4 regions of the Streptomyces aurantiaciflavus genome follow, and region 1 is predicted to be linked to each of the others. Evidence: riboswitches for the same ligand, from Rfam matches in the RefSeq annotation. Region 1 holds a riboswitch; each other region holds the start of a gene.

Evidence for each region. Region 1 has a riboswitch for cyclic di-AMP ahead of ACPT94_RS07905 (transglycosylase family protein). Riboswitches for the same ligand answer to the same signal wherever they lie in the genome.
Region 2: it holds a riboswitch for cyclic di-AMP, as region 1 does, so the genes downstream of both, ACPT94_RS11525 (C40 family peptidase) here and ACPT94_RS07905 (transglycosylase family protein) in region 1, are expected to answer to the same signal.
Region 3: it holds a riboswitch for cyclic di-AMP, as region 1 does, so the genes downstream of both, ACPT94_RS38415 (M23 family metallopeptidase) here and ACPT94_RS07905 (transglycosylase family protein) in region 1, are expected to answer to the same signal.
Region 4: it holds a riboswitch for cyclic di-AMP, as region 1 does, so the genes downstream of both, ACPT94_RS35520 (transglycosylase SLT domain-containing protein) here and ACPT94_RS07905 (transglycosylase family protein) in region 1, are expected to answer to the same signal.

What each region holds. Positions count from the first base shown of each region.
Region 1 is NZ_JBNCAQ010000005.1:283,602-287,805, forward strand. It holds gene ACPT94_RS07895 (cytochrome P450 family protein) at 1-883, shown strand, start outside; gene ACPT94_RS07900 (transglycosylase family protein) at 1,097-2,143, shown strand; cyclic di-AMP (ydaO/yuaA leader) riboswitch at 2,349-2,515, shown strand; gene ACPT94_RS07905 (transglycosylase family protein) at 2,520-3,218, shown strand; gene eno (phosphopyruvate hydratase) at 3,600-4,204, shown strand, end outside.
Region 2 is NZ_JBNCAQ010000008.1:179,115-183,318, reverse strand. It holds gene pcrA (DNA helicase PcrA) at 1-1,560, opposite strand, end outside; cyclic di-AMP (ydaO/yuaA leader) riboswitch at 1,987-2,147, shown strand; gene ACPT94_RS11525 (C40 family peptidase) at 2,156-3,328, shown strand; gene ACPT94_RS11520 (tellurite resistance/C4-dicarboxylate transporter family protein) at 3,655-4,204, shown strand, end outside.
Region 3 is NZ_JBNCAQ010000049.1:47,547-51,750, forward strand. It holds gene ACPT94_RS38400 (MarR family winged helix-turn-helix transcriptional regulator) at 1-178, opposite strand, end outside; gene ACPT94_RS38405 (dihydrofolate reductase family protein) at 484-1,611, shown strand; tRNA gene ACPT94_RS38410 (tRNA-Met) at 1,775-1,848, shown strand; cyclic di-AMP (ydaO/yuaA leader) riboswitch at 2,206-2,363, shown strand; gene ACPT94_RS38415 (M23 family metallopeptidase) at 2,373-3,401, shown strand; gene ACPT94_RS38420 (aldo/keto reductase) at 3,539-4,204, shown strand, end outside.
Region 4 is NZ_JBNCAQ010000041.1:14,297-18,500, forward strand. It holds gene ACPT94_RS35515 (peptide MFS transporter) at 65-1,567, shown strand; cyclic di-AMP (ydaO/yuaA leader) riboswitch at 1,905-2,085, shown strand; gene ACPT94_RS35520 (transglycosylase SLT domain-containing protein) at 2,089-2,559, shown strand; gene ACPT94_RS35525 (HAD family hydrolase) at 2,683-3,507, opposite strand; gene ACPT94_RS35530 (GNAT family N-acetyltransferase) at 3,829-4,204, shown strand, end outside.

The sequences.
Region 1 (4,204 bases):
CGACCGGTTCGCCCCGCAGGGCACCGCCGACCTCATCCACGACTTCGCGTTCCCCCTCCCCATCTACGCCATCTGCGACCTCCTCGGCGTTCCCCGCGAGGACCAGGACGACTTCCGGGACTGGGCGGGCATGATGATCCGGCACGGGGGAGGCCCGCGCGGTGGTGTCGCGCGGTCGGTGAAGAAGATGCGCGGCTATCTCGCCGAACTCATCCACCGCAAGCGCGAGGCCCTGTCCGCCGAGCCCACGCCCGGCGAGGACCTCATCTCGGGCCTCATCCGCGCCTCCGACCACGGCGAGCACCTCACCGAGAACGAGGCCGCCGCCATGGCCTTCATCCTCCTGTTCGCCGGCTTCGAGACGACCGTCAACCTCATCGGCAACGGCACCTACGCCCTCCTCACCCACCCCGAGCAGCGGCACCGGCTCCAGGACTCCCTGAACTCCGGCGACCGCGCCCTCCTCGAAACCGGCGTCGAGGAACTCCTGCGCTACGACGGCCCCGTGGAACTCGCCACCTGGCGCTTCGCCACCCGCCCCCTCACCCTCGGCGGCCAGGACATCGCCCCCGGCGACCCCGTCCTCGTCGTCCTCGCGGCCGCGGACCGCGACCCGGCACGCTTCACCGACCCCGACGTCCTCGACCTCTCCCGCCGCGACAACCAGCACCTCGGCTACGGCCACGGCATCCACTACTGCCTCGGCGCCCCGCTCGCCCGCCTGGAGGGCCAGACCGCCCTCGCCACCCTCCTCACCCGTCTCCCCGACCTCCGGCTCGCCGCCGACCCGGCCGACCTGCGATGGCGCGGCGGCCTCATCATGCGCGGACTGCGCACCCTGCCCGTGGAGTTCACCCCCGTAGCACCGGCTGAACCACGCTGAACCGGGGCCCACCTTTCGCACCCGTCCGCTGACCCGCCGTGATGTGGCCGTACGGCGAAGCAAAGGTGACCGTTCCTCAACTCTGTGATCTTCACGTGATCTGCGCGGCATTAACTTGTGACAAGTGATCGTCTGCCGATACGTTCACTCGTCAGCGCGGCGACCCCGCTTCGGTCGCCGCGCGGGCACTGCTGTCTCGAGAAAGGCGCCCGCATGCTCTCCGGGAACGGTCGTCACCGTCGCCCCCGCCAGGCCCCGGCCCTCCTCGTCGCGGCCGGGGTGACCGGTTCCGCCATCGCCATCCCGCTGCTCGGCGCCTCCGGCGCGAGCGCCGCCGACGGCACGGTGTGGGACAAGGTCGCGGAGTGCGAGACCGGCGGCTCCTGGAGCGCTGACAAGGGCGGCGGTGAGTACGGCGGCCTGTCCCTGACCCAGGAGGACTGGGAGAAGTACGGCGGCCTCGACTACGCCTCGCGCCCCGACCTGGCCAGCCGCAACCAGCAGATCTCCGTCGCCCAGAAGCTCCTCGCCGACCAGGGCGTCGGCGCGTGGGGCACCTGCGGGCTGACGTCCGGGCTCAGCAAGGAGTCCGGCTCGCTGGACCTGGACACGGGCGTGGCGGGCGACTCGTCCGACTCCTCCATAACGTCCGGCTTGTCCGACCTGTCGAAGGGCTCGTCCGGCTCCTCGGACTCCTCCGGCTCCTCGAAGGATTCCGGCGACACCTCCACCGACCCGTCCGCCGACTCCTCACCGGATTCCACGAATTCGCCCTCCTCGTCCCCTTCATCCCCTTCGTCTTCCACCTCCTCCACGCCGGGCGGCTCCGCCGCGTCCGGCCCGTCCACCGGCGCCGACGCGAGCGGTTCACCGGCGGGCGACAGTTCGTCCACGGGCACCCGCGAAACGGACGACTCGGACAACTCGGGGCAGAGTGCCGGTTCTTGGAGCCTCGTCGACACCGGTGCGGCCGACACCGCGGCCGACGCGACCGGCTCCGGCCGTCACCGCGGCGGCACCGCCGACGAGAGCGCGACCGACGACAAGTCCGCCGCCTCCTCCGGCCGTCACGCCGCGAGCACCCTCGGCGGCACGGCCGGCACCTACACCGTCCGGGCGGGCGACTCCCTCGCCTCCATCGCCGACTCCCTTGACCTCGACGGCGGATGGCGCGCCCTCTACGCCGAGAACAAGGACGTCATCGGCGCCGACCCGAGCGACATCGCTCCCGGTCAGACTCTTGTGACCGGGGTCGAATAGGGCCTAAATCCCGAGAAAACGGGGGGAGTTCACGTCACACTTCGCACCCGAATGTCCGGTTTGGTGAAAGTGTGGGATGAGTCTCAGAAGCGCTGATCGTCTTTGAAATTCCGCCGATCGCGTGTCTACGGTCATGAGCGCTCGGCAACCCGAGCCCCGGCTGTCGCAACGCCGAATCCTGCCAGCGGCCGCCCGGGAACAGTCGTCGCGTCAAGCGCCGCAGGCAGGAGCGGGGGACCCAAGGTAAGTGCCGCACCGGGCAGTTGACGGCCGCGGCTAGGGGTGAAGCCACACCTCCCACGGAGGAGTGGCCGGGCAACTCAACCGGCCCGAACCCGACAGCTCACCTCGCAGGCGTCGGTGAGGGGATCGATCCATGCTGTTTTCCGGCAAGGGCAAGCACCGTCGTCCGTCCAAGGCCACTCGCGCCATCGCCGTCGCCGGTGTCACCACCGCCGCCGTCGCCGCCCCGCTGATGGCGGCCGGCAGCGCCTCCGCCGCCACGGCCTCCGAGTGGGACGCCGTCGCCCAGTGCGAGTCCGGCGGCAACTGGTCCATCAACACCGGCAACGGTTACTACGGCGGTCTGCAGTTCTCCGCCTCCACCTGGGCCGCGTACGGCGGCACGCAGTACGCCTCCACCGCCGACAAGGCCTCCAAGGCGCAGCAGATCGCCGTCGCCGAGAAGGTCCTCGCGAGCCAGGGCAAGGGTGCCTGGCCGGTCTGCGGCAAGGGCCTGTCCAGCGCCGGGTACAACGGCGGCTCCGCCGACAGCGGTTCCGGCTCCGGCTCGTCGGGCGCCAACACCCGTTCGACCGAGGAGCGCAGCGCCTCCCGCTCCGCCGAGCGCCCGGCCACCGAGACCCGGAAGACCCAGAAGACGGTCACCACCCCGACCGGCAAGAAGGTCAAGAAGGGCGACGGCGAGTACAAGGTCGTCAAGGGCGACACCCTCAGCTCCATCGCCGCGGAGCAGAACGTCAAGGGCGGCTGGGAGAAGCTCTTCCAGCTGAACAAGGACATCGTCGAGGACGCCGACCTCATCTACCCGGGCCAGCAGCTGCACCTGAAGTAAGAGGCGGCTCTTACCCAAGTCACAGCCCCCTCACAACCGAGGCCCGCACACTGAAGGCCTCGTGAGGGTGCCCCCCGCCCTCACGGGCTCCCCGCCCCGGTGCGTGTTCCCCCGTACGCACCGGGGCGGGGTTTTTCCTTGCCCGCCCGTGTCCCGCGGTTCACCTCGCGTTCCCGGAGTCGCCCTTCAGTTCCCGGAGTTTCCCCGGCCCCCTTTGTTCCGACCGGGAACAATGTGTACCGTCAGTCTGTCCACGGGACGGTCGGTCGGCTGCCGACGGCCCCGGGACGGTTAGGCTCTAGTCGCAAGGCTCAGCAAGGGCTCATCACGGCCCACACGTGCCCCGCACTACCAGCGTCACATCCCAAGAAGGAGATGCTCGTGCCGTCCATCGACGTCGTCGTAGCCCGGGAAATCCTGGACTCCCGAGGCAACCCCACGGTCGAGGTCGAGGTCGGCCTCGACGACGGCAGCACGGGTCGTGCCGCCGTCCCGTCCGGCGCCTCCACCGGTGCCTTCGAGGCCATCGAGCTCCGCGACGGCGACCCCAACCGTTACCAGGGCAAGGGCGTCGAGAAGGCCGTCCTCGCCGTCATCGAGCAGATCGGCCCGGAGCTGGTCGGCTACGACGCCACCGAGCAGCGCCTGATCGACCAGGCGATGTTCGACCTGGACGCCACCGACAACAAGGGCTCCCTCGGCGCCAACGCCATCCTCGGCGTCTCCCTCGCCGTCGCCCACGCCGCCTCCGAGGCCAGCGACCTGCCGCTCTTCCGCTACCTGGGCGGCCCGAACGCGCACCTGCTGCCGGTGCCGATGATGAACATCCTGAACGGCGGCTCGCACGCCGACTCCAACGTGGACATCCAGGAGTTCATGATCGCCCCGATCGGCGCGGAGTCCTTCTCCGAGGCCCTGCGCTGGGGCACCGAGGTCTACCACACCCTCAAGAAGGTCCTGAAGAACAAGGGCCTGTCCACCGGCCT
Region 2 (4,204 bases), on a different contig from region 1:
CGCCTGCGGGAAGCTGATCTTCTCGCGCTGGGAGAGGGCGTCGATCATGGCTTCGGCGCGCTCGCCGATGCCCCGCTTGGGCACGTTGAGGATGCGGCGCAGCGGGACCGAGTCCTCCGGGTTGGCGAGGACACGCAGGTAGGCCAGGACGTCCCGGACCTCCTTGCGCTCGTAGAAGCGGACACCGCCGACGACCTTGTAGGGCAGGCCGACGCGGATGAAGACCTCTTCGAAGACACGGGACTGGGCGTTGGTGCGGTAGAAGACGGCGACATCGCCGGCCTTCCCCTCGCCCGCGTCCGTGAGGCGGTCTATCTCGTCGGCGACGAACTGCGCCTCGTCGTGCTCGGTGTCGGCGACGTATCCGGTGATGCGCGCGCCCGCGCCGGCGTTGGTCCACAGGTTCTTGGGGCGGCGGGACTCGTTGCGCTCGATGACGGCGTTGGCGGCGGACAGGATCGTCTGCGTGGAGCGGTAGTTCTGCTCCAGCAGGATCGTCGTCGCGTCCGGGTAGTCCTCCTCGAACTGGAGGATGTTGCGGATCGTCGCGCCGCGGAAGGCGTAGATCGACTGGTCGGCGTCACCCACGACGCACAGCTCGGCCGGCGGGATGTCGTCCTCGCCGGGCGGTACGTCGACGGGGTGCTCGCTGGTGCCGACGAGCTCGCGGACGAGGGCGTACTGGGCGTGGTTGGTGTCCTGGTACTCGTCGACCAGGACGTGCCGGAAGCGGCGGCGGTAGTGCTCGGCGACGTCGGGGAACGCGCGCAGCAGGTTGACCGTGGTCATGATCAGGTCGTCGAAGTCGAGGGCGTTCGCCTCGCGCAGCCGCGACTGGTAGAGGGCGTAGGCCTGGGCGAGGGTCTTCTCGAAGCCGTCGGTGGCCTGGGCGGCGAAGTCCTCCTCGTCGATCAGCTCGTTCTTGAGGTTGCTGATCTTGGCGCTGAAGGACTTCGGCGGGAAGCGCTTCGGGTCGAGGTCCAGGTCGCGGCAGACCAGGGCCATGAGGCGCTTGCTGTCGGCGGCGTCGTAGATCGAGAACGACGACGTGAAACCGAGCTTCTTGCTCTCGCGCCGCAGGATGCGCACGCACGCGCTGTGGAAGGTCATCACCCACATCGCGTTCGCACGCGGGCCGACGAGCTGCTCGACGCGTTCCTTCATCTCGCCCGCGGCCTTGTTGGTGAAGGTGATCGCGAGGATCTGTCCGGGATGGACATGGCGCTCGGCGAGGAGGTGGGCGATGCGGTGGGTGAGCACGCGCGTCTTGCCGGATCCGGCGCCGGCGACGATGAGCAGGGGGGTGCCGGAGTGGACGACGGCGGCGCGCTGGTTGTCGTTGAGCCCTTCCAGGAGCGCCGCCGCGTCGATCGCCGGGCGCGGGGCGCCGTCGCGGTAGTAGGCGTCCCGATCCGGAGGCACGTCGAACTTCCCGCCGAACAGATCGTCCGGAAGCGGCTCCGGAGCGTGATCGTCCTCGGGCGGCGGCGGGGGCTCCTCCTCGTGGCCACGAGGGGCCTGGAGGTCCGCCAGGAAGCTGTCGTCAAAGAGGCTGCTCATCGCTCTCCGAGTCTAGGGGCCCTCACTGACAACCCGCCGCCGTCCCCAGAACATCCGCGAATTCAGTGGCCGATCAAGAATCCGGCGATCTTGCGGGACCGGGCGCCCTGAGTCCTCGCCCTGCCGAATCAACGCGTCACGGACCGTGACCGGAGGGCTCGGCACGTACTTGCGCTTGGCGCGGTCGGGATTATTCGGTCGACAACCATGAAACCGGTCGGACAGTGCCATTGCGGCATGAAGTGAGCGAATGAGCTCACATCACTCCGGATTGGCGGCGCCGCGTGAAGCCCTGACCCAAGGTCACGAAAATGTATCGGGCATATCACCCATCAACCTTCACAGGGGCCACACCAGTTGGCTACCGTGCCGGGCAGGCCGTACGACCCCCACCGGCGAACCTCGCCGGGCCGCGCGGCCTCCGCCGAGTCCGGCGCGCCCCCTCGCGGCAGCCGGAGCCGGGGACCCACCGAGACCTTGGGGTGAATCGGCCCGACTCCCCTCCGGAGACAAGGCCGTAGGGCAACCCTTCCGAACCACCCGCCCGAACCCGACAGCTAACCCGGTAGGCGGAACATGGAAGGAGTCGCCTCCCTTGGCGTCGCAGCACCGCAAGCCACGCCCCTCGGGTACGCGCGTAGCAGGCATACGCACGCCCGCTCTCGCCACCGCCGCCCTCACCTCGATGGCCCTGCTCTCCCAGACGGCCAACGCCGCGCCCTCCGCGGACGACAAGCCGAGTCTGGAGGAGGTCGAGAAGAAGGTCGACGACCTCTATCGCCAGGCGGAGACGGCGACCGAGAAGTACAACGCCGCCAAGGAGAAGACGACCAAGCAGCGCAAGCGCGTCGACTCCCTCCTCGACAACGTCGCGCAGCGCGCCCAGAAGCTCAACGAAGCACGGGAGCGGCTCGGTTCCTTCGCCGCCGCCCAGTACCGCACCGGTGCCTCCGCGCCCGACACGGCGACCTTCCTGCTCGCGGACTCCCCGCAGGACTACTTCGACCAGACCCAGCTGATGGGGCGCCTGACCGAACGCCAGAAGGGCGCGGTCGACGACTACTTCACCGAGCAGTCGGAGACGATGAAGAAGCGTCAGGAGGCCACGAAGAGCCTCGAGACGCTCACCGACTCGCAGAACGACCTGAAGACCGCCAAGGCCACCGTCCAGAAGAAGCTCAGCACCGCACGCACGCTGCTGTCGCAGCTGACGGCGGAGGAGAAGGCGCGGCTCGCCGCGATCGAGAAGCAGAAGCAGGAGGAGGCCGCCCGCAAGGCGGCGGAACTGGCGGAACAGCAGGCGGCCGAGGCGGCGGCCGCGCAGCAGGAGAGCAGCACCTCCTCGAGCTCGGACACGTCCTCGTCGTCGTCGCCGTCCTCGTCCGCTCCCGCCGCGGACGCCTCGTACACCACGAAGGCCGAGAAGGCGCTCGCCTTCGCCCGCGCGCAGATCGGCAAGCCGTACGTCTGGGGCGCCACCGGTCCCGAGTCCTACGACTGCTCCGGCCTCACCCAGGCCGCCTGGAAGGCCGCCGGCGTCACCCTCCCGCGCACCACCTACGACCAGGTGAACGCCGGTACCACCGTCCCCCTCGCCAACGCCCTCCCGGGTGACCTGATCTTCTTCTACGACGACGTCACCCACGTCGGCATCTACATCGGCAACGGCATGATGATCCACGCCCCGAAGCCGGGCGCGTACGTGCGCGAGGAGTCGGTGTACTACGACGGCGAGTCGTCGATCCACAGCGTGGTGCGCCCGGCCTGAGGGCAGCCGGTGCCCGGCGGTCGTCGCCGGGGGCGTCGCCGGGCGGTCGTCGCGTGCCTGTGAGTGGGGGCACGCGCGCGTGAGCGGGTGGCTCCAGTGCGTCAGGGAGCGCGGCGCCCCGTCCGCGCGCCCCTCACCTCCGCCCGGCGCCCGCACTGCGCGACCGGCGCCCCTGGAGCCCCCTCTCCGCGCCGGCGCACTCCGCCCCACCCCGTCTGACACCCCTCACCCCACGCCGTCTCCGCTGTCCTGTGCCCGCGCGTAATTCCTCGTCCCCGCGCGCGTGCCCCCTCGCAAGCCGTCCCGTGCTGCTTAGCATCGGCCGCATGCCCGGCTCTTCCCCCTTTCGCTCCTGGTGGGCGCGGCGTACGCCGGCGGCCGGGGCCGTTGTGCTGGCAAGCGGCATCCTGTCGGTCGGTCTGGATCTGGCGGGGTACGCGGTGCTGTCCCGGATCGCACTGGCGACGGCGGGCGCCGTCTGGGTGGCGCTGGCAGTGGGCTTCGTCGTACGGCTTCTGGGCGAGCGCGAGCGGTGGCGGGCGGAGGCAGGTGCGCCGGAGGCGCTCACGGCCGTCGCGGCGACCACCGTGCTCGGCACGCGGTTCTCCGCGCTCGGACGGCAGCAGCTCGCCGAGTCGCTGCTGGCGCTCGCGGCGGTGCTGTGGCCCGTGCTGCTGGTGAACGTCATGCGGCGTTGGAGGCGGCGCATGTCCGGGGCGGTGTTCCTGTGTTGTGTGGCCACACAGGGGCTGGCCGTACTCGGTGCGACTCTTGCCCGGGCCGAGGAAGCGGCCTGGCTCGCGCACACCGCGCTCGTGCTGTTCTGGCTCGGCCTGGTGCTGTACGGCTTCGCGCTGGCCCGTTTCGACCTGCGGC
Region 3 (4,204 bases), on a different contig from region 1:
TCATGCGCAGCCGTCGCTCCGGCCTCTCGGAGAGGGTGGCGAGGATGGAGTAATAGAGGTGAGGCATGCCGGCCTCCTGCTGGAGCTGCCGGTCGATGGCGTCCTCCAGGAGGAGGTATCCGGCGACGTACGCGCGCCAGGCGCGTTGCTCCTCGGGGGTGAGCCAGCGGGTCGTCATGCCACCAGTGTAGGTTTGTTTCAAACTTGAACCAAGAGCTGTCCCGGCCGGATACCGCTCGGCCAGGTTCCACGGAGAAAGGCCACCCGGCCGAGCCGCCGCCGACCCTGGCCCACCGCCGGCCCCAACCGCTGCCAGACCCGACCCGTCAGCCCCGACCGCCGACAGACCCGACCGCCGACAGACCCGACCCGCTTCCAGCCCCGACCCGCCGGCCCCGACCACCGACAGACTCAGCCCGCTGTCACGCCCAACCCGCCGCCAGACCCAGTCCGCCGCCAGAACCAGCCCGGGAGACCGCGCCGATGCCGTACCCGTACGTCCTGCTGTCCGCCGCCGTCTCCCTCGACGGCTACCTCGACGACACCGGCCCCGACCGCCTGCTGCTCTCCAGCCCCGCCGACTTCGACCGGGTCGACGAGGTGCGCGCCTCCGTCGACGCGATCCTGGTCGGCGCCGGCACCATCCGCGCCGACAACCCCCGGCTCCTGGTCAACTCGCCCGACCGCCGGGCGGCCCGCCTGGCCGCGGGCAAGCCGGAGTACCCCCTCAAGGTCACGGTCAGCGGCTCCGGCGAGCTGGACCCGGCGGCGAAGTTCTGGCACACGGGCGGCGAGAAGGTCGTGTACACGACCGACAGGGGCGCCGAACGCGCCCGCGCACTCGGCATCGCCGCCGACGTCGTCCCCCTGGGCCCCGGCCTCGACTGGCGACGACTCCTCGAACACCTTTACGACGTCCGGGGCGTACGGCGGCTCATGGTCGAGGGCGGCGGCACCATCCACACCCAGCTCCTGCAGGAGGGCCTCGCCGACGAACTCCAGCTCGTCCTGGCCCCCCTGTTCGTCGGCGAGCCGAACGCGCCCCGGCTCTTCGGTCCGGGCGGCTACCAGGGCGGACGGCTGCGGCTCGTCGAGACGCGCCGCATCGAGGACGTCGTCCTCATGCGCTACGAGCCCACCGCACCCGGCACCGGCCCGCTCCCCGCCGCCGCCGACCGGCACTGGCTGGCCCTCGCCTGCGAGCTGGCGGCCGCCTGCCCGCCCTCGCGGACCGCGTTCAGCGTGGGCGCGGTGGTGGTGGCCGCCGACGGGACGGAGCTGGCCCGCGGCCACTCCCGGGAGGCCGGCGACCCCGTCGTCCACGCCGAGGAGGCGGCTCTCGCGAAGATCGACCCCGCCGACCCCCGACTGCCCACCGCCACCGTCTTCACCAGCCTGGAACCCTGCACCCGGCGCTCCTCCCGCCCGGCGCCCTGCGCCCGCCTCATCCTCGACGCGGGTGTCCGCCGGGTCGTGACGGCCTGGCGGGAGCCGGACACCTTCGTCCACGCGGCCGACGGCACCGGGCTGCTGACGGCGGCGGGCGTGGACGTCGTCGTACTCCCGGACTACGAGGAGCAGGCCAAGGCACCCAACAGCCACCTGTTGTGAGCCCCCCGGGGGGGACCCCTGTGATCCGGTCGGTGTCCCCTCGGAGCCGGTCGGGACTCCCTTGTGAGCTGGTCGGGGACTCCCTCATGAGCTGGTCGGACAGCCCATGAATCAACCGTTGTGCTTCGTGTCCCACGCATGGCGTACACTGGTGTCATACCGACGCGGGGTGGAGCAGCTCGGTAGCTCGCTGGGCTCATAACCCAGAGGTCGCAGGTTCAAATCCTGTCCCCGCTACTCAAGGCCGAGGGCCGGAACCCGAATCAGGGTTCCGGCCCTCGGTGCGTTCATCCACTTCCCCGTACTTCCCCGTACTTCCCCGCATGTCTTCACCCTTGATCATCATCACGGCCGGTGACCGGGTGAGCGCCGTCCGCATAACATCTGAGTCACCATCAAAACCCGTGTGACCCCTGATGCGCCCCTGAGGTATCTCCTAGCGAAGGTCAACTCGCCCGTTTTTCACCGGACGTGGGACAAAAGTCCAGGCCAAAAATGTTGTTGATCAAGCGGAACGGCTTGGAATCCCGGGCCCGGGTCTATTAACGTTCGATAACGCAGCGCGGTCGTCCCAGCCGTCACAAGAGGCGGCTCCGTGCGCACGCGCCGAATCCCGTAAGGGAACCGGGGAACCACCACCTTGGGGTGAATCACGCGGAAGCCGCCGTGTAACAACGGCCGGTATACGCGCGTAGGAGACCTTCCCGCTCCGAACCCGTCAGCTAACCCGGTAGGCGACGGAAGGAAAGGAGTACGCCCGCGTGGCGTCCAACCGGCCTGCCCCAGAAGCCCCCAGCGCGCCCAGCCAGACCTTCGGCTACGGCAGCTACCGCACCGACGAGGGCCCCTGGGAGGAGTGGAACCCCACCGAGGAGTCCATTCGCCCGGTTCGCGGCCGGCACCGCGTCGCCAAGTCCAAGCAGCGCGGCGGACTCGCCCGCAGCTCCACCGTCCTCGGCGTAGGCGTCATAGCCGCCGTCGGCGGCGCGGGCATGGCCAGCGCCAACACCGGCAAGCCGCCGGTCTCCATCTCCATGCCGGACCTCCCCTCCGTGGGTTCCCTGATCTCGGACGAGGACACCCCCGAGGAGACGGCGCCCGCCCTCAGCACCTTCGGCACCTCCGTCGCCACGGACGACAGCACGGAGAGCGCCGCCGACGCCGGCGAGGCGCTGCGCAGCCGGATCATGGCGCAGGCCGAGTCGCAGCAGAGCCAGATCGAGGCCAAGGCCCTGGCCGCCGCCAAGGCCGCCGCGGCCAAGGCGGAGGCCGACGCGGCAGCCAAGGCCAAGCAGGAGGCGGAGGCCAAGGCCGCCGCCGCGAAGAAGAAGGCCGCCGAAGAGGCCGCGAAGAAGGCCGAGGCCGAGCGCCTCGCCGAGCTCGCCAAGCAGTACACGCTGCCGACCTCCTCGTACACCATCACCTCGACCTTCGGCCAGGCCGGCGCCTACTGGTCCTCCGGGTACCACACCGGCCTCGACTTCGCCGCCCCCACCGGCACCCTGATCAAGGCCGTGCACAGCGGCACCATCACCTCCGCAGGCTGGGACGGGTCGTACGGGTACAAGACCGTGCTCACCCTCGACGACGGCACCGAGATCTGGTTCGCCCACCAGTCCTCCATCAGCGTCAGCGTCGGCCAGAAGGTCTCCACCGGTGAGGTCATCGGCCGAGTCGGCGCCACCGGCAACGTCACCGGCGCCCACCTCCACCTGGAGGTCCACCCCGGCGGCAGCAGCTCCGGCATCGACCCGGGAGCCTGGCTGCGGGAGCACGGCGTGAACCCCTGAGTCTTCCGGGGAGTTTCCGGAGGTTCCCGGGGGTCGGTGAGGTCTCCCGCGTTCTCCCCGGACATTTCCCGGATGTTTGCGAACCCTTGGCCGGAGACGCGGAATGCGCGCCTCCGGCCAAGGCGTTGACGCAGAGCATGACTTCTCTGCGCAAGCTCGGTTCCTCCGACCTCGAGGTCTTCCCGCTCGCCCTCGGCGGCAACGTCTTCGGCTGGACCGCCGACGAGACGGCCACCTTCGCCGTCCTCGACGCCTACACGGCCGCCGGCGGCAACTTCGTCGACACCGCCGACTCCTACTCGGCCTGGGTCGACGGCAACAGCGGCGGCGAGTCCGAGACCCTGATCGGCAAGTGGGTGAAGGCGCGCGGCAACCGCGACGACGTCGTGATCGCCACGAAGGTCAGCCAGCACCCCGACTTCCAGGGGCTGAGCGCCACCAACATCAAGGCCGCTGCCGACGCCTCCCTGCGCCGCCTCGGCACCGACCACATCGACCTCTACTACACCCACTTCGACAAGCCCGAAGTGCCCGTCGAGGAGATCATCGGCGCCCTCGACGACCTGGTGAAGGCCGGCAAGGTCCGGCACATCGCCGCCTCCAACATCTCGCCCGAACGCCTGCGGGCCTCCCTGGACTTCTCCGACCGCGAGGGCCTCGCCCGGTACGTGGCCCTCCAGCCGCACTACAACCTGGTCTCCCGCGACACGTACGAAGGCGAACTCCAGGACGTCGCCGCCGCCTCGGGGCTCGCCGCCGTGCCGTACTTCTCGCTGGCGTCCGGCTTCCTCACCGGCAAGTAC
Region 4 (4,204 bases), on a different contig from region 1:
CCGGTATGTTTCTGACCAGCCGAGATGAACGGACATTTATCGACTCACCGGGAAGTAGTGATTCATGTCCCGCGCAGAGGTAGACGTCGAACCCGACGACCGACCCCCTCCCCGCGAGGACCACGCCTTCTTCGGCCAGCCCCGGGGCCTGCTCACCCTCTGCGGTCTGGAGGCCTGGGAGCGTTTCTCGTTCCTCGGCACGCAGGCCGTCCTGGTGCTCTGCTTCGCCGACACGGTGGCGCACGGCGGTCTGGGCCTGCCGGCGGGGACCGCCGCCTCCCTCGCGGCGGCCTACGGCGCCCTCGTCCATCTGCTCTGCGTCGCCGGCGGCTGGCTCGCCGACCGCGTCCTGGGCTCGTACCGCGCGGTGCTGTGGGGCGGCATCCTGATCGCCTGCGGCCACTACGCCATGGCGGTGCCCACGGCCGGCACGACCTGGGTGGGCCTCGGCCTGGCCGGCGCGGGCACCGGCCTGCTCAAGCCGAACGCGGCCACCATGGCCGGCAAGCTGTACCGCACCGACGACGACCGCCGAGACGCCGGCTTCGCGCTCGCCTGCACGGCGATCAACATCGGCGCCTTCACGGGCCCGCTGATCACCGGCCGGCTCGGCGACCACCAGGGCTGGCACTGGGGTTTCTCGGTGGCCGCGATCGGTATGACGTTCGGCCTGGCCCAGTATGCGACCGGCCGCCGTCACCTGTCCGGGCGAAAGCACACGGCGGAATGCGCCCTCGCGCCCGCCGCGATGCGCCTCGCGCTCCACAGGATCGTCACCGGCCTCGTCGTCGCCACCGCCGTCGGCGTGCTGCTCGCGGCGGCCGGCTGGCTGACCCTGGCCCGCTTCGTCGATCTGCTCACCCTCGCCTCGGTGCTCGCCCCGGTCGCCTGCTTCGCGGTGATGTTCGCGAGTCCCGGGGTGACCCAGGAGGAGCGCGGCCGGCTGCGCCCGTACGCCGTGCTCTTCCTGGCCTCGACGGTCTTCAACTTCGTCCTGTTCCAGGCGTACTCCACGATGGTGCTGCTGGCGTCGGCGAACGCCGAGACGACGATCCTCGGCTTCGCCTTCCCGGCGAGCTGGTACGCCTCCGCCCTGGCCGCCTTCGAGATCGGCCTCGCCCCCTTCGTCGCGGCCCTGTGGGTGCGCATGGGCCGCGCCCAGCCGCACGCCTCGAACAAGATCGCCCTGGGCGTCGTCCTGGGCGGCCTGTCGTTCCTGCTCATGGTCCTGCCGACGTCCGCGCAGTCCTCCGGCGCCCACCCCATGTCCGTCTGGTGGATCGTCGGCGCGTACCTGCTGCTCGGCCTCGGCCACGTCCTCCTGGAGACCTCCGGCATGTCGGCCACCACCAAGCTCGCCCCGGCGGCCTTCTCCAGCCAGACCATGTCCCTGTGGTTCCTCTCCCCGGCCCTCGCGGGTGGCATCCAGGCGCAGACGGTGAAGCTCTACGACGACGTCTCCCCGCGGGCCTACTTCGGCGTCAACGGCGCGATCGCGCTCGCCGCGGGCCTGGCCGTCCTGTCCGCCGCCCCCTGGCTGCGCCGCACGATGCACCCCGTCCGCTGAGCTGCCGCACGCCCCGCCCGCACCCCTCCGTACGGCACATTCCACGCGCGCCCCTTTAAAAGGGACTTGGGATTTACGTCCGATTCGCACCTCTTGTGAATGCGGGTGAGTTGGCTCACTTCACAAAAGAACCGCACCCTTCACCGGAATAAGTCATTCCGCTTTTCCGGCAAGCGAGTTGAAGGTTGGCGAACGCAAAGGATCAAGCACCCCATACGCCGCAGATCAAGGTCAATAGGGGCTTTCTGTGAATCCGGCACTTGTTCCGGACATGTGCTCTCGCATACGTTCCCGCCCAGTCGGGCAGACGCCTCATCCTGCCGCCGCCCGGCACCCCATCGACGAACCACTCGCGCACGGCAGGAGCGGGGGACCCAGGTAGGCCGCCGGACGGTACGTCAGACACGTACCGGACCGGCTCGGGGTGAAGCCGCGTCGCCGTATCCGTACGGCGGCCGGCCGGGCACCTCCCCGCCCGAACCCGACAGCTCACCTCGCAGGCGCCGGAGAGGAACTTCCCCATGCCCGCTGCCGCTCAGCCCCGCCGCCGCTTCACCCGCGCCATCTCCGTCGCCTGCACCGGCGCCGCCGTGCTCGCCCTCCCGTTCATCGGCGCGACCAGCGCCTCCGCGGCCCCCACCGAGACCTCGGCGACCACACTCGCCGGGTACCCCAACAACCTCGACGGCTGGATCCGCGAGTCGCTCGCGATCATGGCGGAGAGGGGCATTCCGGGCACCTACAACGGCATCTACCGCAACATCATGCGCGAGTCCTCGGGCAACCCGAACGCCATCAACCTGTGGGACTCCAACGCGGCCAAGGGCATCCCGTCCAAGGGCCTGCTCCAGGTCATCGACCCGACCTTCGCCGCGTACCACGTGCCCGGCACCTCGTACGACCCGTACGACCCGGTCGCCAACATCACCGCCGCCTGCAACTACGCGGCCGCGCGGTACGGCTCGATCGACAACGTGTTCGGCGCGTACTGATCCCCTCCCCCGCACTCCCCGCTCCCACCACTCCCCACTCCGTCAGGACTCCCGCACGACCGGCGCACAACTGGCGCACGACCGGCGTGTGACCGGCGTGCGACTCCTGCGCGGCCGCGGCCCTCAGGGGAAGAGGCGTTCGAGGACGACGGCCACGCCGTCGTCCTCGTTCGATGTCGTCACCTCGTCGGCCACGGCCTTGAGTTCGGGATGGGCGTTGGCCATCGCGACGCCGTGCGCCGCCCAGTCGAACATCGGGATGTCGTTGGGCATGTCACCGAAGGCGATCGTGTCCTGCGGCCTCAGCCCGAGGTGTTCGGCGGCCAGGGCCAGCCCCGTCGCCTTGGTGATGCCGCACGGCTGGAGCTCCACCGTGCCCGGCCCCGACATGGTCACGGTCGCGAGCGAGCCGACCACCGAGCGGGCCGTCGCCGCCAACTCGTCGTCGGACAGCGTGGGATGGCGCAGCAGCACCTTGCTGATCGGCTCGCACCACAGGTCCTCGCGCGCGCCGACGCGCAGGGCCGGCAGGGTCGGGTGCGGCATCCGGTAGCCCGGCTCGATGAGCGTGAGCCCGTCGACGCCGTCCTGGTCGACGGCCGCGTACACCTGCCCGACCTCCGCCTCGATCTTCTCGAGCGCGGTCCCGGCCAGTTCCCGGTCCAGGGTGACCGACCACAGCAGACGGTTCGCGCCGGCGTCGTACAACTGCGCGCCCTGTCCGCACACCGCGAGCCCCCTGCTGCGCAGGTTCGCCAGCAGCGGCCGTACCCGGGGTGCCGGGCGGCCCGTCACCACCAGATGGCGGGCGCCGGCGGCCGCCACCCGCGCGAGCGCGTCGAGCGACCGGTCGGAGAAGGTGTCGTCGCCGCGGAGCAGCGTTCCGTCCAGGTCGGTGGCGATGAGGGGGTACGCGCAGCGCGCGGCAGGTGCGAGGGGTGCGGCCATGATCAGAGAATACGGATCCGGGCCGCTTCCAACTCACCGACCGTTCAGCCCCGGGCGGTGCCCGCCGGCTCCTCGCCACCCCCGCCCGACACCGCCGCACGGAGCGGGGGCCCGCGCGGAAAGGAAAACCGCGGGCAAAGAAACCGGGGGGCGAGAAACGGCTTTCTGGCGCAACGCCGGGTACCGGCCGGTTAAAGGCCTCTGCACCAGTTGGCAACAACATGCTCCGCTACCTACCGCCCGAACTGTCTGGAGCGGTACCGTCCAAGGGTCCAGGGGGGACTTGATCGGGGGGTCAGGTTGAGCAGTGGACGTATTCGTGTGCTGAGGCCGGAGGATCTCGGCGAGGGGGAACGGGAGCGGTGGCGTGCGCTGCGCGCCGCCTCGACAGTCCCGCGCAACCCGTTCATGGAACCGGAGTTCGCCGACGCCGTGGGGCGCGTACGGCCCCGCGCGCGGGTGGCGGTGGTGTACGAGGGGCGCGAGCCGGTCGGCTTCCTGCCCCATGAGCGCGGCCGGTTCGGCCAGGGCCAGGCCCTCGCGTACGGCGTCTCGGACGCCCAGGGAGCCGTGCTGAGCCCGGGTATCGGACTCGACGCGGGCGAACTGATGCGGGCATGTTCTCTGTCGAGCTTCGCCTTCGACAACCTGGAGGCGGAACAAGGGCTGTTCACCGCGCATGCGGCCGCCGAGTACG